One region of the Hydrogenophaga sp. H7 genome, then DNA from elsewhere that is predicted to be linked to it. Evidence: predicted binding sites of a transcription regulator. Region 1 holds the regulator's gene; each other region holds the start of a gene.
The links. Region 1 encodes sigma-54, which starts transcription at its own class of promoters, with help from an activator protein. Its sites were predicted from a motif close to TGGCANGNAANCTGCTTT; they were not measured.
Positions count from the first base shown of each region.

Region 2: a site for sigma-54 is predicted at 3,433-3,450, ahead of BC358_RS02840 (urease subunit gamma). Genes of this name have one in related genera too.
Region 3: a site for sigma-54 is predicted at 2,669-2,686, ahead of BC358_RS15570 (phenol hydroxylase subunit). Genes of this name have one in related genera too.
Region 4: a site for sigma-54 is predicted at 2,833-2,850, ahead of glnA (type I glutamate--ammonia ligase). Genes of this name have one in related genera too.

Region 1 covers NZ_MCIC01000020.1:173,137-179,022, forward strand. The annotation lists gene argS (arginine--tRNA ligase) at 1-6, shown strand, start outside; gene BC358_RS21540 (SPOR domain-containing protein) at 21-689, shown strand; gene BC358_RS21545 (thiol:disulfide interchange protein DsbA/DsbL) at 760-1,398, shown strand; gene lptA (lipopolysaccharide transport periplasmic protein LptA) at 1,576-2,175, shown strand; gene lptB (LPS export ABC transporter ATP-binding protein) at 2,211-2,960, shown strand; gene BC358_RS21560 (RNA polymerase factor sigma-54) at 2,973-4,592, shown strand; gene BC358_RS21565 (class I SAM-dependent RNA methyltransferase) at 4,589-5,886, shown strand, end outside.
Region 2 covers NZ_MCIC01000001.1:574,145-580,030, forward strand. The annotation lists gene ureC (urease subunit alpha) at 1-821, opposite strand, end outside; gene BC358_RS02825 (hypothetical protein) at 1,176-2,168, shown strand; gene BC358_RS02830 (urease subunit beta) at 2,172-2,480, opposite strand; gene BC358_RS02835 (HupE/UreJ family protein) at 2,491-3,081, opposite strand; gene BC358_RS02840 (urease subunit gamma) at 3,101-3,403, opposite strand; gene BC358_RS02845 (ATP-binding protein) at 3,572-5,886, shown strand, end outside.
Region 3 covers NZ_MCIC01000016.1:402,861-408,746, forward strand. The annotation lists gene BC358_RS15555 (aromatic/alkene/methane monooxygenase hydroxylase/oxygenase subunit alpha) at 1-1,077, opposite strand, end outside; gene BC358_RS15560 (MmoB/DmpM family protein) at 1,101-1,370, opposite strand; gene BC358_RS15565 (aromatic/alkene monooxygenase hydroxylase subunit beta) at 1,386-2,381, opposite strand; gene BC358_RS15570 (phenol hydroxylase subunit) at 2,428-2,628, opposite strand; gene BC358_RS15575 (sigma-54-dependent Fis family transcriptional regulator) at 2,971-4,650, shown strand; gene BC358_RS15580 (GntR family transcriptional regulator) at 4,661-5,407, shown strand; gene BC358_RS15585 (hypothetical protein) at 5,566-5,886, shown strand, end outside.
Region 4 covers NZ_MCIC01000012.1:54,083-59,968, forward strand. The annotation lists gene glnL (nitrogen regulation protein NR(II)) at 1-533, opposite strand, end outside; gene BC358_RS06715 (hypothetical protein) at 587-1,174, opposite strand; gene glnA (type I glutamate--ammonia ligase) at 1,367-2,782, opposite strand; gene BC358_RS06725 (molybdopterin-binding protein) at 3,031-3,861, opposite strand; gene BC358_RS06730 (EI24 domain-containing protein) at 3,867-4,757, opposite strand; gene BC358_RS06735 (alpha/beta fold hydrolase) at 4,813-5,628, shown strand; gene BC358_RS06740 (DUF2726 domain-containing protein) at 5,853-5,886, shown strand, end outside.

The DNA of each region.
Region 1 (5,886 bases):
ATGTGAACCTCCCACCTCCCATGAACATTTCATTCCCGCAGGCCCGCGCTCAGCGTGGTGGCACCCTGGTCGGCTTCGTGGTTGGCCTGCTCGTCGGCCTGGGCCTGGCGCTCTCGGTGGCTGTGTATGTGACGCGCGTGCCGGTGCCCTTCGTGGACCGCGGTGTCACCCGCAAGCCGGCCGACGATGCGGCCGAGGCCGAACGCAACAAGGGCTGGAACCCGAACGCCGGGTTGGTGAACAAGCCGCCGCCGCTGCCGGCTCCAGTCGAAACGACCCCGCCGGCCGCCGGCGACGCGGCACCGAAGGACGCCTCAGCGGCGGAGCCCGACAAGGCGCCGGCCGCCAAAGCCGCTGACGCGGCCACCAAGCCGGACAGCGATCCGCTGGGCGACCTCATGAGGGCCAAGGCCGGAGGGGCGTCGGAGCCCGCGGCTGCGCAGGGGGCCGACCCCTTCTCCTACTTCGTGCAGGCGGGGGCATTCAAGTCTCCCGAAGAGGCGCAGGCGCAGAAAGCACGGCTGGCCATGCTGGGCATGGACGCCACCATCACCGAACGCGAGCAGGCGGGGCGCACCGTGTTCCGTGTCCGCATGGGACCATTTGGCCAGAAGGCCATGGCCGAGGCCACGCGCGAACAGCTGGAGGTGAACGGGGTGGAAGCGGCGCTGGTGCGGGTGCAGCGCTGATTGCACGGTACCGAGGAACTTTTCGCTGTCCCGGGAGCCTGATTCAGGTCATTTCAAGGAGTCCGATTCCATGCATCGTCGAGATTTTTCGCGCAGCCTCCTGGTGGCTGGTGCCGCCACCGCCAGCGGGCTGACCCTGTCGCCGGCCCTGGCCCAGCGCGTGGCCTTCAAGGAAGGCACCGATTTCCAGCGGCTGGCCAAGCCGGCGCCGACCGAGAGCCCGGCGGGGCAGGTCGAGGTGGTCGAGTTCTTCGCGTACAGCTGCATCCACTGCTACAACTTTGAACCGGTCTTTCATGAGTGGATCAAGCGCAAACCGGCCCATGTGACGGTGCGCCGCATGCCGGTGGCCTTCAACCAGAACTTCGTGCCGATGCAGCGCCTGTACTTCACGCTGGAGGCCTTGAACCTGGTGGACACGCTGCACGTCAAGGTGTTCAAGGCGATCCACGAAGAGCGCCAGCCGCTGACGACCGCGCCCGCCATCACCGCCTGGATCGAAAAACAGGGTGTCAACCGCGAGCAGTTTCTGGGCATCTTCAATGGCCAGGCTGCCAAGCTGGCGGAGAAGGCCGTTGGTCTGCAGGACGCCTACCAGGTGGAAGGCACGCCCGCCCTGGGCATCGCCGGCAAGTTCTATGTGGGCGGACAAGGGCCGCGCACCCTGCTGGTGGCGGACTCGCTGATTGCCGAGGCCCGCAAAGGCTGACCGGTTTCTGACCCTCTTCCCTTCGGAGCCCGCCCTGTGCGGGCTTCCTGGTTTCATGGCGGGCACAATGTGCCGGCGCAGCGGCGAAACGCTCTGGGCGCCGCTACAATGAATGCAAGATCTGTGCCCTCAAACGCCATGCACCCACACGCACCAACCCCCCGTTCCATCGCCCGGATGTTGGCCGTCATTGGCCTGATGCTGCCCCTGCTGGCGCTGGCCGAAAAGGCCGACAAGGACAAGCCCATGAACGTGGAGGCCGATGCGCTGCGCTACGAAGAGACACGCCAGACCAGCGTGTTCACAGGCAACGTGGTGATCACCAAGGGCACCATCCTGATGCGCGGTGCCAAGCTGGACGTGCGCCAGGACCCGCAAGGCAATCAGTACGGTCTGCTGCTGGGCACCCCCGAAAAGGCCGGTTTCTTCCGCCAGAAGCGGGAAGGCGTGGACGAATGGATCGAGGGCGAGGGTGATCGCATCGAATACGACAGCAAGGCGCAGACGGTGCTGTTCACCGGTCGCGCGGTGCTGCGCCGCTACCGCGGCACCCTGCTCAACGACCAGAGCGTGGGCAGCGAGATCCTCTACAACAGCCTGACCGAGGTGTTCACGGTCAAGGGTGGGGACACCAGCAAGACCGCTGCCAACCCCACCGGCCGCGTGCGCGCCATGCTCACGCCGATCCCGGAAGAGGAGAAGAACGGCCCCGCCGCCCCGGCGACCGATCCGGCCACGCTGCGTCCCAGCGGCAAGATCACCGAGCCCAAGAAGTGACGGAGACCGTCGCCAGCGCCAGTCCGTCGGGCGGCATGCCGTCGCACAGCCGTCTGGAGGTCCGGGGACTCAAGAAGTCCTATGGCAGCCGCAAGGTGGTCAAGGACGTGTCCCTGTCGGTGGACAAGGGCGAGGTGGTGGGACTGCTGGGTCCCAACGGCGCCGGCAAGACCACGTCGTTCTACATGATCGTCGGCCTGCTGCGGGCCGATGGTGGCGAGATCCTGCTGGACGGTCACCGCATCGAGTCCCTGCCCATCCACCGCCGTGCCCGGCTGGGGCTGGGCTACCTGCCGCAGGAAGCCTCGATCTTCCGCAAGCTCACGGTGGCGCAGAACGTGCGCGCCGTGCTGGAGCTGCAGCAGGACGCGAACGGCCAGCCGCTGTCCGCGCGCGAGATCGATGCCCGGCTGGACGAGCTGCTCAAGGAGCTGCGCGTCGACCACCTGCGCGATTCGCCCGCGCCCGCCCTCTCGGGCGGTGAGCGCCGTCGCGTGGAGATCGCCCGCGCGCTGGCCACCCGGCCGCGGTTCATCCTGCTGGACGAGCCCTTCGCCGGCATCGACCCGATCGCGGTGCTGGAGATCCAGCACATCATCAGTTTCCTCAAGTCGCGCGGCATCGGTGTGCTGATCACCGACCACAACGTGCGCGAAACCCTGGGCATCTGCGACCACGCCTACATCATCAGCGACGGTCATGTGCTGGCCAGCGGTACCACCGCCGAGATCATCGAAAACGCCGAGGTGCGCCGCGTCTACCTGGGCGAGAACTTCCGCATGTGACGGAATGAGCCGATGAAGCAAGGTCTGTCGCTGCGGGTGTCGCAGCACCTCGCGCTCACGCCGCAACTGCAGCAGTCGATCCGCCTGTTGCAGCTGTCCACGTTGGAGATGGCTCAGGAAGTCGAGCAGATGCTCGACGAGAACCCGTTCCTGGAACGGGGCGAGGAAGTGGCCGATCGCGAAGATTTCGGCGTGCAGACCGCGGACGCACCGGTGGTCGCCGGCGAGCAGCTGGAAGAAGCGGCGCAGCCGGTGGTCGAGCTGCGCAGCGCCGAACCGGACACCCGCACCACCCAGGCCGACAGCGCAGACAGCGCCAGCGACGAGGTCGAGAGTCGGCTGGACGGCGCCGCGCCGGTCGAAGAAAGCTGGGAAGGCGACGGCACCGTCGAGATGGCGCCCGACGACAGCGAATGGGGCGGCGATGCACCCGCGCGCAACAGCGGTTCCGGCGGTGACGACGACGACACCGCCACGGCCGCCGACCTGGCCCGTGTGCCGGTTAGCCTTCAGGACCAGCTGCACGAGCAGGCGCGCTGCCTGCGCCTGTCGGACGAGGACAGCGCGGCGCTGTACTTCCTGATCGAGTCGCTCAACGACGACGGGTATCTGGAGGACAGCCTGCACGAGCTGGCGCGCGCCTGCTGGCGCCTGACCGCGGGCCGGCCGGCCGACGAAGAGCCGCGCTTCGACGAAGTCGAGGCCATTGAGCAGCGCCTGGGCATGGCCCTGCAGTGGCTGCAGCAGATGGAGCCCACGGGCGTGGGCGCGCGCGACCTGGGCGAGTGCCTGCGGCTGCAGATCATGGAGCTGCGCAACACGCCCTCCGCCCGCGCGGCGCTGGCGATCTGCGAGCAGCCGCTGGAGCTGATGGCCAAGCGCGACATCAAGCGCCTGTGTGCGGCCACCGGGCACGACGACGAGACCGTGCGCGCCGCGCTGGCGCTGATCGCCCGCCTGGAGCCCAAGCCGGGCCGGCGCTTCGTCGACGTCGAGCGCAACGTGGTGGTGCCCGACGTGATCGTCACCCGCGCCGGTCGCGGTTTCAAGGTCTCGCTCAACGCCGAGGTGATGCCGCGCCTGCGCGTGCACGACGTCTATGCCAACGCCCTGCGGGGGCGGCGCGAGGCCGGCGGCGAAGCGGGCCACGCGGCCATGCAGCAGCGGCTGCAGGAAGCGCGCTGGTTCATCAAGAACATCCAGCAGCGCTTCGACACCATCCTGCGCGTCTCCAGCGCCATCGTCGAGCGCCAGCGCAACTTCTTCATGCACGGCGAACTGGCCATGCGCCCGCTGGTGCTGCGCGAGATCGCCGACGAGCTGGGCCTGCACGAGTCGACCATCAGCCGCGTGACCACGGCCAAGTACATGGCCACGCCGTTCGGCACCTACGAGCTCAAGTACTTTTTCGGCTCCAGCCTGGGAACCGAGACCGGCGGCAATGCGTCGAGCACGGCGGTGCGCGCCCTGCTCAAGCAGTTCATCGCGTCCGAAGAGCCGACCAAGCCGCTGTCCGACAACCAGCTCTCGGACCTGCTCAAGGAGCAGGGCATCGAGTGCGCGCGCCGCACGGTCGCGAAATACCGCGAGGCGCTGCGCATCGCGCCGGCGAACCTGAGAAAAGCGCTTTGAACCAATTGAATCTTTTCCTCCCCTGCGCCGCCGGCGTGGAGGACTACCTCGCCGCCGAAGTCACGCGCATCACGGGCGAGACCGCGGTGCAGAAGTCGCGCGCCGGTGTGGCGCTGCTGGCGTCCTGGCGCGACGCGCTCAAGCTCAACCTGCACTGCCGGCTCGCGCAGCGCGTGCTGGTGCAGCTCTGGCACGGTGGCTACCGCAGCGAGAACGACCTGTACGCGGCCGCCAGCGAGGTCGCCTGGGAAATCTGGTTCACGCCGCAGCAGACGATCAAGGTCGAGGTCACGGCGCAGCACAGCCCGCTCAAGAGCCTGAACTTCGCGGCGCTCAAGATCAAGGACGCAGTCTGCGACCGCTTCCGCGACAAGCGCGGCGAGCGCCCCAGCGTCAACACCACCTGGCCCGACGTGCGGCTCTACGCCCACCTGACCACCGACACGGTGAGCCTCTACATCGACACCTCGGGCGAGCCGCTGTTCAAGCGCGGCTGGCGCGAGGACAAGGGCGACGCGCCGCTGAAGGAAACGCTGGCCGCGGCCATGATCGCCGCCACCGGCTGGAACGGTGCCGAAGCCGAATCGCTGGACGACATCGTGCCGCTGTACGACCCCTGCTGCGGCAGCGGCACGGTGGCGATCGAGGCGGCACAGATCGCGCTGCGGGTCGCTCCCGGTCTGCAGCGCCGCTTCGCGTTCGAGAAGCTGCTGCCGTTCCAGCCACACGTCTGGCACGCCCTCAAGGACGAGGCCGCGAAGCAGCGCCGCGAGTGGCCGGCCGGGCGCAAGCCCATCGTGTTCGGCAGTGACGTGGCCTTCCGCATGGTCGACTTCGCGCAGCGCAACGCCGAACGCGCGGGTGTGGCCTTCGCGATGGAGCTGCGTGGCGGTGACGCGCTGCAGCGCATGCCGCCGACCGACAAGCCCGGCGTGATGCTGCTGAACCCGCCCTATGGCGAGCGCATTGCGGCTGCCGGGGTGGCAGGGCAGAGCGCCCAGGTGCGGGCGGCCGAACGCGGTGCGCGTGCGCCCCGCACCTTCACCGTGGGTGCCAAGGCCGCTCCCGAGCCCGGCTTAGGCCGCGAGAGCGCCCAGATGGCCGATGGCAGCGACGGCAGCGATTTCTTCGCACAGCTGGCCACGCACTGGAAGAGCCACTACGCCGGCTGGAGCGCTTGGTTGCTCACGCCCGACCTCAAGCTGCCCGGCAAGATGCGTTTCAAGGAGTCGCGCCGCGTGCCGCTGTGGAACGGTCCCATCGAGTGCCGGCTGTTCCGCTTCGACCTCACCGC
Region 2 (5,886 bases), on a different contig from region 1:
CACAGCGTGCGGCCCTTGGTCGCCGCGATGGTGTCTTCGACAAAGCCCGATTCGTTGAGCGTGTCGGAGTGGATGGCGACCTGGGTGTCGGTCTCCTCGGCCACGTCCAGGCAGTTGCTGATGGCACTCGGCGTGGTGCCCCAGTCTTCGTGCAGCTTCAGGCCGATCACGCCGGCCTCGATCTGCTCGCGCAGCGGCGCCGGCTGGCTGGCGTTGCCCTTGCCCAGGAAGCCGATGTTCATGGGCAGGCCATCGGCGGCCTGCAGCATGCGCTCGATGTGCCAGGGGCCGGGTGTGCAGGTGGTGGCAAAGGTGCCGGTGGCCGGGCCGGTGCCGCCGCCGAGCATGGTGGTCACGCCCGAGGCCAGGGCCTCGTCCACCTGCTGCGGGCAGATGAAGTGGATGTGGCTGTCGATGCCGCCGGCGGTGACGATGTTTCCCTCGCAGCTGATGATCTCGGTGCCCGCGCCGATGACGATGTCCACGCCCGGTTGGGTGTCCGGGTTGCCGGCCTTGCCGATGGCCACGATGCGGCCGTCCTTAAGGCCGATGTCGGCCTTGACGATGCCCCAGTGGTCGACGAGGAGCGCGTTGGTGAGGACGGTGTCCACGGCACCTTCGGCTCGTGTTCTCTGTGATTGCGCCATCCCGTCGCGGATGGTCTTGCCGCCACCGAACTTGACCTCTTCGCCATAGCCGCCCGCGGCCAGTGTGAAGTCCTTCTCGACCTCGATCAGCAGGCCGGTGTCGGCCAGGCGCACACGGTCGCCGACGGTGGGGCCGAACATGTCGGCATAGGCGCGTTTGGGAATGCTGGCCATGATCTTTTGGGCTTGGTTCGCTGGAGTGGGAGCGGGGGTGTGGCGGTAGCGCGGCCGAGTAACGACCGCACACAGTCTTTTCGTTTGTCTGCTTGTCTCTGAAGGCTTCTGGTGCTTACAGTCGTCTGTGCACCGGTCGGTGCATGAACCGTGCCAGGGCGTCCGTCAGCGGGGCGGGTCCCACCTCTCCCCTCTTTTTTCCGTTTCGGGTTGCCGATGAGAACTTCTGCTCCAGCTTCCTTTGTGGCCGCCGCCCTGGCGCTGCCTGTATTGCTTGCCGCATGCGGTGGTGGTGGCGGGGGCGGCGCTGACGGGGAAGGAGATGGCGGTGGAGATGCGACCACTGGCGCGCCTGTGCAGGCCGGAACACCGGGCGGCCGGGTGGCGGTGCCTGCGGCGGGACAGCCGGTCAACACCAGCCAGCCCGATCACGTGATCGGCAGCGGAACGCCCGCCAGCTGCACCGGGCAGGCGGTGGTGGATGCGGTGGCCCTGGGCGGCAAGATCCGGTTCAACTGCGGGCCGAACCCGGTCACCATCACCCTGCCGAGCACGGCCAAGGTCTTCAACAACCGGCCCGACGTCACGCTCGACGGCGGCGGTCTGGTGACGCTCAGCGGCGGTGACCGCGTGCGCATCCTCTACCAGAACACCTGCGACCCGGCCCAGGTCTGGACCACCTCGCACTGCAACAACCAGGAGACGCCCCGCCTGACGGTGCAGAACATCGGCTTCACGCAGGGCAACTCCACAGGCCAGCTCACCGATGGGGGCGGCGGTGGCGCGATCTTCGTGCGCGGCGGGCAGTTCAAGATCGTCAACAGTGTCTTCACCCGCAACCGCTGCGAGACCACCGGCCCCGACATGGGCGGCGGCGCCGTGCGGGTGCTCAGCATCTACCAGAACCGGCCGGTGTATGTGGTGGGCAGCACCTTCGGCGGTGGGCTGGGTCTGGGCAACAGCTGCTCCAACGGCGGGGCGCTCAGCAGCATCGGCGTGTCCTACAGCGTCTACAACAGCCTGCTCACGCACAACTCGGCGGTGGGCAACGGCGCCAACCCGGCCCGGGCAGGCACCCCCGGCGGCGGCAGCGGCGGCGCCATCTACAACGACGGCAACAGCTTCACGCTGTCTGTCTACGGCAGCATGGTCAGCGACAACTATGGTGTCGAGGGCGGCAGCGCGGTGTTCTATGTGAGCAACGACCGCAGCGGCCTCATGACGCTGTCCAACTCGGTGTTCGTGCGCAACCCGGCCACACGCTTCGGCACCGCCGGGCTGCCGGGCTTCTTTGTGCTGGCCGCGCCCGGCCAGCCGGTGGTGACGAACACCACCATTTCGCACTGAGGCTCAGGCCAGGGGGCCCTGGGTCAGACCGCGGAAGCCGTACACGACTCGGTCGCCCGCGAAGTCCACAAGCTCCACCGTGCGCTGCTGGCCGGGCTCGAAGCGCACCGCGGTGCCGCTGGCGATGTTCAGGCGCTTGCCTTGCGCGGCGGCGCGGTCGAAGGACAGGGCCGCGTTGGTCTCGGCAAAGTGGTAGTGCGAACCGACCTGCACCGGGCGGTTGGCGGTGTTCTGCACCACCAGGGTCAGCGTGGCGCGGCCGGGGTTGAGGGCGTGTTCGCCCTCGTCGATCAGGTATTCGCCGGGGGTCATGGCGCGGTGCTCAGAGTTGGGCAAACAGGTACAGGCCAGCGCCGCCGAGCGCAGCGCCCAGCCCCCCCAGGGCCATGCCCCGGCGTTCGCTGAGCAGGCGCCGGATGGCCAGGCCCACACCCACGCCGCCGATGTGCAGGGCGGCGGTGGTCAGCAGGAAGCCGGCGGCGTAGCCGGCGAAGCCGGTGGCGGGGGTTTCCGAGCCGTGGGCGAGGCCGTGCAGCGCGGACGCCATGGCGATCAGCCCCAGGCACAGGGCCGGCGGCAGGGGCCGGGTGGCGATGGCCAGCATCAGCCCGAACAGCACCACCGACAGCGCGACGCCCTGTTCCAGATAGGGCAGGGTCAGGCCCATGGTGCCGGCCAAGGCGCTGAGCACCAGCGCCAGCAGGAAGGTCGCGGGGCCTTGCCAGGCCTTGCCCGCCGGCAGGGCCGAGACCGACCACACGCCCACGGCCACCATGGCCAGCAGGTGGTCCAGGCCGAAGGGGTGGACCAGGCCTTCCATCAGGCTGTGGGTGCCGTGGCCGGTGTGGGCCTGGGCGGCGAGGGCGGTGGTGGCCAGTGCGGCGGTGAACAGGGATTTGGGGAGCCGTTTCATGGGTGCCTCTGCGGTGGAGTCAAGGTATCGGAGTGTGAACGGTCACCAGTTTCGTGCCGTCCGGGAAGGTGGCTTCGACCTGGATGTCGGGAATCATCTCGGGCACGCCCTCCATCACGTCGTCGCGCGTGAGCACGGTGCGGCCTTCGCTCATCAGCTGGGCCACGGACTTGCCGTCGCGGGCGCCTTCCATCACGGCGGCGCTGATCAGGGCCACGGCTTCCGGGTAGTTGAGCTTGAGGCCGCGCGCCTTGCGCCGCTCGGCCAGCAGGGCGGCGGTGAAGATCAGCAGCTTGTCTTTCTCTCTCGGGGTCAGTTCCATGGTGGGTCTCGGATGATCTGAAAGCGGGTTGAGCAAATCCCGTGCCCTGGCGGCTGGTGGCATGAAAGCTGCGAAATCCTGCAGGTGAACGTCCTGCCCGATCCAGCCCCACCCCAACGCATCATCAAGGTGCGCCGCGACTACAACAGCTGGGTCGGCCGCGAGACCATGGAGGACTACGCGCTGCGTTTCACGCCGCAGCGTTTCCGCCAGTGGAGCGAATGGCGGGTGGCGAACACGGCGTTTGGCGCGGCCTCTTTCCTGATTCTCGAAGCGGTGGGCGCTACGCTGCTGGTGCAGGTCGGCTTCGTCAACGCCTTCTGGGCCATCCTCGCCACCGGCCTCATCATCTTTCTGGCCGGCCTGCCGATCAGCGTCTACGCCGCGCGCTACGGCGTCGACATGGACCTGCTCACCCGCGGCGCCGGCTTTGGCTACATCGGCTCCACCATCACCTCGCTGATCTACGCCAGCTTCACCTTCATCTTCTTCGCGCTCGAAGCGGCGGTGATGGCCTACGCCCTGGACCTGGCGCTGGACATCCCGCCGGCCTGGGGCTATCTGATCTGCGCCCTGGTGGTCATCCCCCTGGTGACCTACGGCGTGTCCATCATCAGCCGCTTCCAGGTCTGGACCCAGCCGCTGTGGCTGGTGATGATGGTCGTGCCCTTCGTGGCGGTCTGGACGCTCGATCCGGGTGCGTTTTCCAATGTGGTGCATTACGGGGGCGAAAGTGGTGCGGGCATCGCATTTGACTGGCACCTGTTTGGTGCGGCATTGACCGTGGGCATCGCGCTCATCACGCAGATGGGCGAGCAGGCCGACTACCTGCGCTTCATGCCCGCGCGGCAGGCGGGCCGGCCGCTGCGCTGGTGGGCCGGTGTGCTGGCGGGCGGGCCGGGCTGGGTGGTGCTGGGCGTGCTCAAGATGCTGGGCGGCGCGCTGCTGGCCTACCTGGCCATCAGCCACATGGTGCCCACCGAGCGCGCGGTCGACCCCAACCAGATGTACCTGGCGGCCTACGAATACGTCTTCCCCAACTACGGCTGGGCGGTGGCGGCGACGGCGCTGTTCGTCGTGGTCTCGCAGCTCAAGATCAACGTCACCAACGCCTACGCCGGCTCGCTGGCCTGGAGCAACTTCTTCTCGCGCCTGACGCACAGCCACCCGGGTCGCGTGGTCTGGGTGGTGTTCAACACCCTGATCGCCTTCATGCTGATGGAGATGGAGGTGTTCCGTGCGCTGGGCGAGGTGCTCGGTCTCTACAGCAACATCGCCATCGCCTGGATCATGGCGGTGGTGGCCGACCTGGTGATCAACAAGCCACTGGGCTGGAGCCCCAGGGGCATCGAGTTCAAACGCGCGCACCTGTACGACATCAACCCGGTCGGCGTGGGCGCGATGGGCCTGGCCTCGGTGCTGTCGATCACGGCGCACATGGGCCTGATGGGCGCAGGCGCCCAGGCCTTCTCGGCCGTGATCGCGATGGTGACGGCGCTGATCACTTCGCCGCTGATCGCGTGGGCGACCAAGGGCCGTTACTACATCGCCAGAGCTGCTCAGTCCAGCACACACCGCGGAACCGGCTCCGCCGGGCCGCTGGTGTGGCCCCCCTTCCAGGGGGGTGACGCCGCAGGCGGCGCGGGGGGTACACACAAGTGTGTGATCTGTGAACGCGACTACGAAGGCCCCGACATGGCCCACTGCCCCGCCTACCAGGGGCCGATCTGCTCGCTCTGCTGCACGCTGGACGCGCGCTGCGGCGACCTGTGCAAGCCGCAGGCGCGGCTGTCGGTGCAGTGGCAGTCGGCGCTGCGCACGGTGCTGCCTCAGCGGGTCTGGCCCTACCTGGAGGCGGGGCTGGCCCATTACCTGTTGCTGATGCTGGTGATCGCACCGGTGCTGGCGGCGGTGCTCGGGCTGCTCTACCGCCAGCAGGTCGAGGGGCTGGGACAGGGCGTCGCCGCGGTCGGCGACGTGGGCCTGCTCGACGCGGCGCTGCGCTCGGGCTTTCTGCGCGTCTACGCGGTGCTGCTGCTGATCGCGGCCACGGTGGCCTGGTGGCTGGTGCTGGCGCACAAGAGCCGCGAGGTGGCGCAGGAGGAGTCCAACCGCCAGACGCGGCTGCTGATGCAGGAGATCGAATCGCACCGCCGCACCGACGAGCAGCTGCAGCGCGCGCGCGAAATCGCCGATCAGGCCAACCAGGCCAAGAGCCGCTACATCAGCACCATCAGCCACGAGCTGCGCACGCCGCTCAACAGCATCCTGGGCTACGCCCAGCTGCTGCAGGAAGACCGCGAGCTGGCGCCGCACCGCGCGCAGGCGATCCGCGTGATCTACCGCGGTGGCGAACACCTGCTCTCGCTGATCGAGGGCACGCTGGACATCGCGCGCATCGAGTCCGGCAAGCTCCAGCTCGACGTGAAGCCGATGGCCTTCGCCGACACCGTGCGCGAGGTGGCCAGCATGTTTGAGCTGCA
Region 3 (5,886 bases), on a different contig from region 1:
TTCGTCTTCCTTGGGCACCCAGGTGTGGAACGGGGCGGCGCCGTTGTAGTTGTAGAAGGTGGCCCAGGCCTGGTGGCTGATGTGGTCCTTGCCTTCGCAGGCCTGCTTCCAGCCGGCCGGCTCGCGGATGCCGTAGCGCGCCAGGTCCTTGAACAGGGCGCCGCCGTTTTCTTCGGCGTACATCTCCCAGGCTTCCTTCCAGCTCATCACGCGCTTGGGCAGCATGTAGTCCTGCATCATCGCGACCAGGGTCAGCAGGCGGTAGCCGCGCCAGAACCACTTGTCGATCCAGCGCTGCACGATGGGCACGTTGTCCGGGTCCTGCTCCAGCAGGAACTTGATGCACTCGATGCCCAGCGTCATGTGGCGGCTCTCGTCGCTCTGCGCGCTGAAGCCGAAGGTCACGGTGGACATGTCGCCGTTGTGCGCCGCGCCGCTCATGAAGGGCACGAACAGCAGGTTGGTCAGCACGTACTCGAAGCTGAAGCTGACGGCGGTGAGGAACTCGAACGGACCACCGGTGCAGGCGTCTTCGAAGAAGGACTTCGGCACCGACAGGTACCACACGCGGTCGTACCAGTGGTTCGAGTGGTGCATGCCGTTGAAGTACTTGTTGTAGTGGCTGATCGCGTGCGTCTCGGTCTGGTAGTGGCGCAGCTCGTCGATGGACTGCATCTGCGCCGCGACGCGGGCGCCTTCGCCGGTGAACTGGCGGCCCACGTGGGCGAAGCCGCGGTGCGCGTAGTACTCCAGCGGCGTCACGCCCTGGATGAACAGCTTGAGCGCGTTGACGTAGCGCGCGTCGGACACGCCGAGCTGGCCGTTGTTCTGCGCGAAGGCCTCGATGACGGCGTAGAGCTTTTTCTCCTTCTCGCCCTGGTACTTCCAGTAGGCGTCCATGGTCAGGCGGAACGGGTCCTGCCACTTGTCCCAGTCGTGGATCTTGATGCCCTCGTACTTGTCGTACGGGAACACCTTGTCCATTGGCTGGTAGCTGGTCTCCCAGCCCAGGCCGCGCGTCATGGCGGCGTAACGTTCCTTCAGGCCGAGCTTCTTGCTCGCAACTCTCGTGTCCATGCGTGTCTCCTTCTGCTCGTGATTCAGTGTTTCCAGCTCAGCGTGAGCTGGTCGTCGTCCTCGTCGATGTGGCCCGAGAGGGTGACGAGGTTGACGTGGATGGCCTGCAGGTCGAAGGGCCGGCCGGTCAGGCCCTCGATGGTTTCGCGGCGGATGGTCAGGCTGCCGGGCGCGTTGATCTTGACCAGGCCGGTCGGGTGGGTCAGCACCGCGTTCGGGTTGTCGGCCACGATGGCGTCGATCACCGGACGGGACTCTTCGTTGTGCTGGAAGGCGATGAATACGTCGGACATGTTGTGGTCTCCTGGTCAGGCGGTGACGCCGGTCTTGGCCAGGCGCGCCTGCAGCTGCACGCGGGCGTCGCTCAGCACGGTCTCTCCGGTCTCGCCCAGGGCCAGGCGGGCGATGGGCGAAAGGGCGGCCTGGGCGCGGTCCATCCAGTGGCCGGCCCAGTCGCGCAGCAGGGCTTTGTTGGCGTCCGATTCGGCACCCGCGGCCTTGATGACGGCGTCGATCCAGCGCGCGGTTTCGTCGTGCCACTCGGGCATGAAGCTGGTCAGCATCGCGACCGCGGTGCCGCCCTGCAGGGCGACGTGGTCGTCCACGAAGCCACCGTAGATCAGCGGGTACAGCAGGCCGTCGAGCGCGAAGTTCTGCGCCACGAACAGCTCGAACGGGTCGCTGACCACGAAGCTGTCCTCGACCAGCCGGCGCAGGCCCTGCCACTCGGGGGCGTCCAGCCAGGCCTGCTTGCCGTCTTCCAGCGACTGCGGCTCGCCCAGCACCAGGCCCAGGCGGGTCAGGTACTGCGCCACACCCAGGTTGTCCATCGCGTGGAACATGGCCGGCGCGGTGAAGGCGGTGCCAAAACCGTAGGCGCAGATGGACGCGTTGTTCATGTTGGCGCCCCAGGCCGCGTGGCGCAGCGGCATCAGCACCGTCAGGGCCTTCTCGCGCACGGCGTCGGGCATCTTGCCGACCATGCCGCGCTGCTCGACGAACTGGAAGTTGGCCTCCATCGCGTCCTGCTGCTTGGCGCGGGCCATGGTCCAGGTCGCGTAATAGAACTGGCGTGGGTCCTTGAGCACGTACCAGTCGGCCAGCACGATCTTGCTGCGGCTGGCGTCGAAGAGTTCGTGGCCCGGGTCCCAGGTCGGCCGGTAGTGGAAGTTCACCATCGGCTGGGCGCCGAAGGTGGCCTCCTGGTAACGGCTGGCGGCCTTGTCGCCGCCAATGTATTTCGCCACGTGGGCGTAGGTCTGGCGCAGCGGCGTGATCTCCCGCGCCTGCAGGTCGATGTTCATCGGTGCTTGTCTCCGTTGGAATGGTTGTTGAACGGCTCTCGGGAACTCAGGTGTCCAGACGCTGCACCCGGTTGTTGGCGCAGAAAGCCTCGAAGGCCGGGGCGGGCAGCATCAGCTCCACCGCCAGCTCCGGCCAGCCGATCGAGAACTCGAAGGCGACCAGGCCGTCGGCCCGGCGTTCGATGACCCGCACGAAGCGCAGCGAGGTGTCGACGGCGGGCAGGGAGGTGTCGGTGGTCTGGGGCATGGTGCTTGGAGCGGTCGGTGCGTTGTCGGGCGCGTCCCCTTTCGCAGATGGCGTGCCAGTCCGACCGGGTCGGGCCAAAAATCTCGATATTTCAGGGAAATCCCTGATGAAAAAGCCGGTGTGCAGCGCAGCATCCGGATCGCCCGGCACTCTTCGATAGCCTGTTTCTTGAGCTGTTGCGGTGCGGCACGAAGGAAAAGTCTTGATTTGATGAGGCGCTTTTGGCCACGAGTGATCAAATGATCAATTTCAGGCACTGCTTCGCCGGCTTGTCGATCTGGGGGAGCGTGGCGGAAAATATCGAGATTTCAGTCGCCGCAGAGCGACCCACCGGAGACACCTTTGGACCCCCATCTGACCTACCCGCCCGACAACGACCTGCGCCGGCTGCTGCGCTTCGAGCCGCACAGCGGCGCCATCTGGCTGGGCGAGCGGCGCATGGTGCTGCTGCACACCGCGGCGCTGACGGCCCTGCGCCACGACCTCATCACCTCGGTCGGCAAGGACCACGCGCGGCGACTGCTCACGCGCCTGGGTTATGCCTGCGGCCTGCACGACGCCGGTTTCGCTGCCAAGACGCGCGGCAAGAAGACGCTGGAAGACATGTTCCTGGTCGGGCCGCAGCTGCACATGCTCGAAGGCGCGGCGCGCGTGACGCCGGTGCGGCTGGAAATGGACGCCGCGGCCGGCCGCTTCGAGGGCATGTTCCGCTGGGACGACTCGTGGGAGGCGCACGCGCACCGCCTTCACTATGGCGTGGTCGACGAGCCGGCCTGCTGGACGCTGCTGGGCTACGCCAGCGGCTACACCAGCGCCTTCATGGGCCGGCTGATCCTGTACAAGGAAATCAAGTGCTCGGCCTGTGGCGACGACCACTGCCTGATCGAGGGCCGCCCGATCGACGACTGGCCCGACGGCGACGCGCACCGCCAGTACTTCGAGGACGACTCGCTGCTGGAGAAGATGGCCGCGCTGAGCCAGCAGGTCGAGGCGCTGAAGAACACGCTGGAGCCGGCCGAGTCGGGTGGCATGCTGGTCGGTACCTCGCCGGGCTTCCAGCACGCGCACGACCTGATGCGCCGCGCCGCAACGACGCAGGTGACGGTGCTGCTGACGGGCGAGACCGGCGTGGGCAAGGAGCGCTTTGCGCGCGCGCTGCACGAACACTCCGAGCGCGCCGCCGGGCCGTTCGTGGCGGTCAACTGCGCGGCGCTGCCGGCCGAGCTGATCGAGGCCGAGCTGTTCGGCGTCGAGAAGGGCGCCTTCACCGGTGCGCACGCGGCGCGGGCTGGCCGTTTCGAGCGCGCCGAAGGCGGCACGCTGTTCCTCGACGAGGTGGGCGACATGCCGCTGCCCGCGCAGGCCAAGCTGCTGCGCGTGCTGCAGGAGGGCGAGATCGAGCGCCTGGGCAGCGAGAGCGCGCGCAAGGTCAACGTGCGCCTCGTGACGGCGACCAACGTCAACCTCGAAGCCGCGGTCGAACGCGGGCAGTTCCGGCGCGACCTGTTCTACCGCCTCAACGTCTACCCGATCTGCATCCCGCCGCTGCGCGAACGCAGCAGCGACATCGAGCCGCTGGCTCGGCACCTGCTGGCGCGCTTCACCGCGCTGCACCAGAAGCGCCTGGGCGGCTTCAGCGACCGCGCGCTGCAGGCGCTGGCTCGCCACCGCTGGCCCGGCAACGTGCGCGAACTGGAGAACCTGGTCGAGCGCGGCGTGATCCTGGCGGCGCAGGGCGGCGTGATCGAGGCCGAGCACCTGTTCCCCAACCAGTCCGAGCCGGCACAGGACGGCATCGATCCGCAGGGCCGGCTGGCGCGCCGTGCACCCGAGGACGAGCTGCGCCTGTGCGCGCAGGTGCTCGATGCCGGCGTGCCGATCGAGACCCTGGAGGCGCAGGTGCTGGCCCTGGCGGTCGAGCGCAGCCGCGGCAACCTGGCCGGCGCCGCGCGCCTGCTGGGCCTGAGCCGCGCGCAGCTGGCCTACCGGCTCAAACGCCAGCATCAACAGGAAGCCGATTGAGGTCATCACCATGCTGCAAGACCTGCTTCAACCCGCACACGCCGCCGGCCCCGCGCCGCGCAGCGACGAACCCGAGCCGCGCACCCTCACCGAACGCGCCTACCGCGCGCTGCGCCACGACATCGTGTGCGGCGATCTGCAGCCGGGCCAGCGCCTGCGCGTCGAGCACCTCAAGGACCACTATGGCGTTGGCGCCGGCACGCTGCGCGAGGCGCTGGCGCTGCTGGTGTCCGACGCGCTGGTCACGGTCGAAGGCCAGCGCGGCTACCGCGTCAGCGCCGTGTCGCTGGACGACCTGTGCGACCTCACCGACACGCGCGTGCGGCTGGAAACCGAGGCGCTGCGCCAGTCGATCCGGCTCGGCGACGCGGGCTGGGAGAACTCGGTGCGCGAGGCCTTTGCGCAGCTCAGCGTGGCCGAGGAGGGCGGCGCCGGCCGCGACCCGGACCAGTGGGAGCGCGCCAACCGCCACTTCCACGAAACCCTGATCGCGGGCCACAGCTCACCCTGGACGCGGCACCTGCTGGACATCCTCTACCGCCACGGCGAGCGCTACCGCCACATCGCCATCCGCATCGGCGCCACGCCGGGCTTCGACCGCGACGTGCACGCCGAGCACGAGGGCATCTTCCTCGCGGCGATGGCGCGCCAGGAGGCCCGCGCCGCGCTGGCGCTGGAAGCCCACATCCGCCTGACCTGCGACATCCTGACCCGCCAGGCCGACGCGGCGACAGGCGGCGGATTTAAGCTGTCTTAATACAGGTGGGGGTAGGGTGACTATCTCCCTTTCCACCCGTTCCGGTCATGAACATCCCACGCTTCCGAGTCCTGCCCTTGCTTGCCCTTGCCGCAGGCGCCTGTGCCTGGCCCGCCTGGGCCGTCGACCCCGTCACCGATGCCCTGCAGAAGGCCTAAGTGCCCTACCGTGCGGCCCTGTTCAAGACCAACGCCGGCCAGGCCGGCGAATCGGCCGATGCGCTGAAGCAGGCGCAACAGGCCTGGTCCCAGGTCACCCAGCTCGTGAAGTCCCAGCCCACCGTCCCGTATGCCAACGATGCGCTCATGGCGCGCACCCTGAGCGGGGTCGAGGAGCACTACGCCAGGGCCGTGCAGCAGGTGGCCGCGGGGCAGTTGTCCCAGGCCCACGACACGCTCGAAGGTGTGCGCGACCTGCTCAGCGAACTGCGGCGCCAGAACCAGGTCATCGTCTACAGCGACCACATGAACGCCTACCAC
Region 4 (5,886 bases), on a different contig from region 1:
TGCGTGTACTCGGTCAGCTGCTTGTTGTCGAGCTCGAGTTCCAGCAGCTGGGCCGCGCCGCGGATCCCGCCCAGCGGGTTCTTGATTTCATGGGCCAGGTTGCGGATCAGCTCCTTGTTCGCCTGGGCCTGGTCGATCAGCCGCTCTTCCCGTTCCTGCCGGGCCTGCTGCTCCAGCGGGAGCAGCTCGACAATGACCTCGCCCGCCGTGTCGGTCTGCGCCACCACCACGTGGACCGGCAGCGGTTCATGAGCCAGGCGCCGCAGCCAGGCGTCGTACCGCAAGGCAGCGAACTCGTTGACTGCGGCGCCGCTGAGCGCGTTCTGGAGCAGCTGCGGTTCGGTAAAGCAGTCCTGCAGCCGCGTGCCCGTGATGCTGCGACGGGACATGCCCAAGGCATCTTCCAGCGCTGCGTTGGCAAAGAGAACCTGCCCGTCAAGCGAGACCACCGCCACCAGCGTGGCCAGCAGATCCAGCGAATGGAACTTGCCGTGCGCCGAAGCCGCGCGCTGCGCAGCCTTTCCCGGCAGCATGGCCGCATCGACACGGGACAGGGGGAGAGAAAGGTCTGGCTTTTTCAAGCCGGCTATTTTGCGGCAGGTTCGGACGGCCCGCTCGCACCCGGCACCGCAGGAGCGGGTCCCGCGGGGCCCGACGCCGCTGGCGGCGCCATCGGCGCACCGCCCATGCGGGCCAGTTCGCGCCGCAGACCACTCACATCGGCCTCGGCCCGGCCCACCGACGCCTTGAGTTCGGCCACACGGTCGAGATAGCGCTGGTAGTTGCGCGACTCGATGCCTTCTTTCTCGGGCTGCCCATTGGCGTAGGCCTTCTGCGCCTGAGCCAGCCGCTCTTCTGCCTTTCTCAACTCCATCTCGAGGATCTGGCGGGCATCGCTGTCGCGTGCACGCTGCTCAGCAGAGTCGTTGCGAGGTGCGCTGCGGGGCGCTGTCGACGAACTGGCAGACCGCGGAGCCGCCTGCGGCGCCGGGCCTTGAATGACGGTGATGTTGCCGCCCTCCATCAGCTTGCAGCCCTGGGCCTTCGCCACCGTGGCGTTGTTGGTGTATTCATTGCCACAGCGATAGATGCGCTCTTGCGCCAAAGACGGCAGGCACCACGCCACGGCAACGGAAAGGATCAGGACGCGATGGGTTCTTGCGGCAACGTTCAGCTTCGACAACACGTGGGCTCCAGGCGCTGTGGGCGCATTGAGAATCAATTTTCAGTATGACCCAAAAACAGGTCGCATGGTATCCGCCATGACAGGGCGCCCGCGCGCCCGTCCGAACGGCCCAAAAAAAAAGGACGGCCGAGCCGTCCTTTTCATCTGCGAAGCGAGGCCCGGGTGATCCCGGGCCCGCCATCACAGGCTGTAGTACATGTCGAACTCCACCGGCGACACTTCGATACGGCTGCGGTTGACTTCGCCCATCTTCAGTTCGATGTAGGCGTCCAGCATGGAGTCGGTGAACACGCCACCCTTGGTCAGGAACGCGCGGTCCTTGTCCAGGTAGTCCAGCGCCATGTCCAGGCTGTGGCACACGGTCGGGACCAGCTTGTCCTCTTCCGGCGGCAGGTGGTAAAGGTCCTTGGTCGCTGCCTCGCCCGGGTGGATCTTGTTTTCCACGCCATCCAGACCGGCCATCAGCAGCGCCGAGAAGCCCAGGTAGGGGTTCATCAGGGGATCGGGGAAGCGGGCTTCCACGCGGCGACCCTTCGGGTTGGCGACGTACGGGATGCGGATGGAGGCCGAACGGTTCTTGGCCGAGTAGGCCAGCTTCACCGGGGCTTCGAAGTGCGGCACCAGCCGCTTGTACGAGTTCGTACCGGGGTTGGTGATGGCGTTCAGGGCGCGGGCGTGCTTGATGATGCCGCCGATGTAATACAGCGCGAACTCGCTCAGGCCGGCGTAACCGTCGCCAGCGAACAGGTTCTTGCCGTCCTTCCAGACCGACTGGTGCACGTGCATGCCGGAACCGTTGTCACCGGCGTAGGGCTTGGGCATGAAGGTGGCCGTCTTGCCGTAGGCATTGGCCACGTTGTGCACAACATACTTCTGCAGGACTGTCCAGTCGGCGCGCTGCACCAGCGTGCTGAACTTGGTGCCGATCTCGTTCTGGCCCGCGCCCGCCACTTCGTGGTGGAACACCTCGACCGGGATGCCCAGCGATTCGAGGATCAGTGCCATCTCGGCGCGCATGTCCTGCGTGCTGTCGACCGGGGGCACGGGGAAGTAACCGCCCTTGACCGTCGGACGGTGGCCACGGTTGCCGCCTTCGAGCTTGGCACCCTTGTTCCAGGGGGCTTCGTACTCTTCGATTTCGTAGAAGGTGTGGCCCGGGGCCGTGCTCCAGCGCACGCCGTCGAACAGGAAAAATTCGGGTTCCGGTCCGAAGAAGGCGGTGTCGCCCAGGCCCGAGGACTTGAGGTAAGCCTCGGCGCGCTTGGCGATGGAGCGGGGATCGCGGTCGTAGGCCTTGCCGTCGGCAGGCTCGATGACGTCGCAGGTGAGGATCAGCGTCGTCTCTTCGTAAAACGGGTCGATGTTGGCCGTGTTCGGATCGGGGATCAGTTGCATGTCGGAAGCTTCGATGCCCTTCCAGCCTGCGATGGACGAGCCATCGAATGCATGGCCGGAAACGAACTTGTCTTCATCGAAGTGAGACACGGGCACGGTGGTGTGCTGCTGCGCACCACGGGTGTCGGTGAAGCGGAAATCAACGAACTTGACTTCGTTGTCCTTCACCATTTGCATCACGTCTGCGACGGTCTTGGCCATCAAATACTCCTGTTGCTGTGTGAGTGGAAAACTGAATTTGACAAGGGCATGAAGCAGTTTCTGTGCCAAAGTTGTGCCGTCGGGTTCAATCAACGATGCGCCAGGCCCCAAGGCGGCGCAGATTATGGCGCAGCGCCCTGCGCCGGCGGGCTGCAAAGCCTGGATGCCCGGCGTGACCGCTGTAAACCCGGCATGCAGCGCATTGTTCTGGTGCATTCCAGCAGAATGCACAATATTGGTGCAAGCAACTATCGCACCAATTCGGGTCCCAACTCCGCACCAAACCGCTCAAGCCCGTCAAGCAGCGACGCAAACGCCGGGGCCACGGCGTCTGGGGCACCCTTGACGCCCAGTTCGATGTGCCGCCCGTAGTCCGGGTGGTCCACGCTGGGAAGGCTGAACACCTTCACCGGGTGCTCGCGCTCAATGGTTTCCATGAGAGGGGTCAAGGTAGCCTCCATGGCCCCCATGACCACCACCGAGCGCTCCTGCCACGCGTCTTGCCGGTGCAGATGGCGGTACGCCCCATCCAGCAGCGCTTCGATCATCGGCCAGGCCATTACGGGAAACCCCGGGACAAAATGCACGGAACCACCACCAGGCCCATCGCAGCTGAACCCGGGAATCTTGTTGTACGGGTTGGGAATGATCCGCGCCCCGACCGGGAACACCCCCATGTTCAGCCGGTGCATGTTGTCGGGCCTCGCGGGGTCGTGAACCTCACCCTTCTCGGCGGCCACGTCCCTCATACGCTGCTCAATGAGGTCGCGGGCCTCGGGGTGGAGCGCCAGGTCCACCTGCAGTGCCGCAGCCGCGCACTGGCGCGTGTGGTCGTCGGGCGTGGCCCCGATGCCACCACAGCTGAACACGACATCACCGCTGGCGAACGCCTCCCGCAGTGCGTCGGTGATGCGCTCGCGGTCATCACCGATGAACCGAGCCCACGCCAGCGAGAGGCCTCTTCCCGCCAGCAGTTCGATCACCTTCGGCAAGTGCTTGTCGGCGCGTTTGCCCGACAGAATCTCATCGCCAATGATGATCAGACCAAACGCCGGTGGGTTCTCTTTACTGGTGTTCATGGAGGTCAGGCGCCAGGCGGCGGAAGAACGGTGGTGGGCGGCAGGGTCTCCAGCGGCATGGCTGGTTGACCTCCTGGCTCAGGATCCAGGACCTCCACCACCTGCGCCGCGCGCATCCGCTGCAGCGCCGCCAGCGTGAAATGTGCGAACCACAGAGACGCAAACGCAAATACCAAGGTGTAGATCCAGATGGCCACCGGCACCAGCAAGGGCGCCAGCGCCACGAACATGGCACCCGATGCCCAGAGCAGGCTGGGTGCCGCGCCAAGATACCCGCTGAGGATGCCCATGATCAGAAGGCTGCCACGGTGTTCACGCAGGATGGTCTTGCGCTCGGCACTGCTGGCATGCTGCGCCAGTGCGTCATAGGCAAACACGCGGTAGGTCAGCCAGCCCCAGATCAGCGGCGGAAGGATGAGCACCAGCGGCGGAACCAGCCACAGGGGCATAGAAAGAACCAGTACCACCAGGGCCACGAACGTGGACCCCAGCGACCACAACAGACCGAGAACGAAAGAGCCACCACGCCTGCGTTCGAGCAAAGGAAAGCGCCTTTGCGCAACCAGTTCAACCATGGACGGAGTCATGAACACGGCGACCAGCAGCAGGCACAGCAACACGATCACCGGCGTCGCCAGAACCAGGACCACCAGCGGTGCAAACACCGTCCGCATGGAGCCTAGGCCGACGCGATCCAGCCAGCCCAGAAAGCCCTGAACCAGTTCATAGGTCTGCAGCCACTGCGTGACGGCATCGACAGACGTGTCCCAGAAGAAATAGCCCAGCCCAAAAGACAGTGCGACCATCAGCACCAGGGGCAGGAACGACAAACCGATCACCCGCGGGTGCATGCAGTACACCACCGCCCGCCAGAACGCATCAAACAGCTGAGTCATGCAACGAGAATACCGGTTTTCCCGCCAGCCAGGCGGCACGCGAAGCGGAGACACGATGGACAGCGTCATCATCCACGGCACCCGCCTGGAAGTTCGACACATCCCAGGCCCGACCGGCCGCTCGCCGTTGGTGTTCCTGCACGAGGGGCTGGGCAGCGTGTCCATGTGGACCCAACGAGGCCGCGACTGGACGAAGGAACTGTGCAATGCCACCGGACGGGCCGGCTGGGTGTATTCCCGAAGAGGTTACGGACACTCAGACCCCGTGCCGGACGTACGCGGAGCGCCTCAGGTCGGGGAGTTCTGGCACACCGGGCGGCACGAACCCGACTACATGCACCGAGATGCCCTGGATGTGCTGCCGGCCTTGCTGGAGACACTGGGCATCGACGCTCCCGTTCTGGTGGGCCACTCCGACGGGGCCACCATCGCGCTGCTGTACGCCAGCCGGCATCCGGTGACAGCCTGCGTCGTCATGGCACCCCATGTGTTTGTGGAGGAGGTCTCGATCCGGTCCATCGAGCAGGCCAGATCCGCGTACATGCAACCTGGGGAACGGGGCCTGCGAGCGCGCCTGGCGCGCCATCACAAGAATGTCGACAACGCCTTCTGGCAATGGAACGACATCTGGCTTGAACCGGCATTCCGGGGTTTCGACATCCGCCACGAATGCCAAAACATCCAAGCGCCTGTGCTGGCTATTCAAGGAGCCAGCGACGAGTACGGCACCCTCCAGCAGGTACGGGACATACAACCCAAGAACGCTGCAGCCCGCACCCTGGTGCTGGAAGCTTGCGGGCACAGCCCGCATCGGGACCAACCCGACGCGGTGCTCGCTGCCATTGGGGAGTTTCTGTCCGAACTCCCGTGAATCCCCCGTTTGTGGGATGGCAACACACCTCCAGCGCCGGCAAAATGCCCGGTTGGCCGCTCGGAAACCGGCATGAAACGCGCGCTCACGACCGTGGGCTTTGGTCGGCGAGTGGCTCCAATCCCCCAAGGAAATCACGCAAACGACGTGTCAAATTGCGACAAAACTGCCCGTTTGCGCGATCATCAAACTACATTTGGTCACACTCCGTCACTGAAACTTGCATGATCGCCTGGAACAACCCTTGGCTGCTTTCCG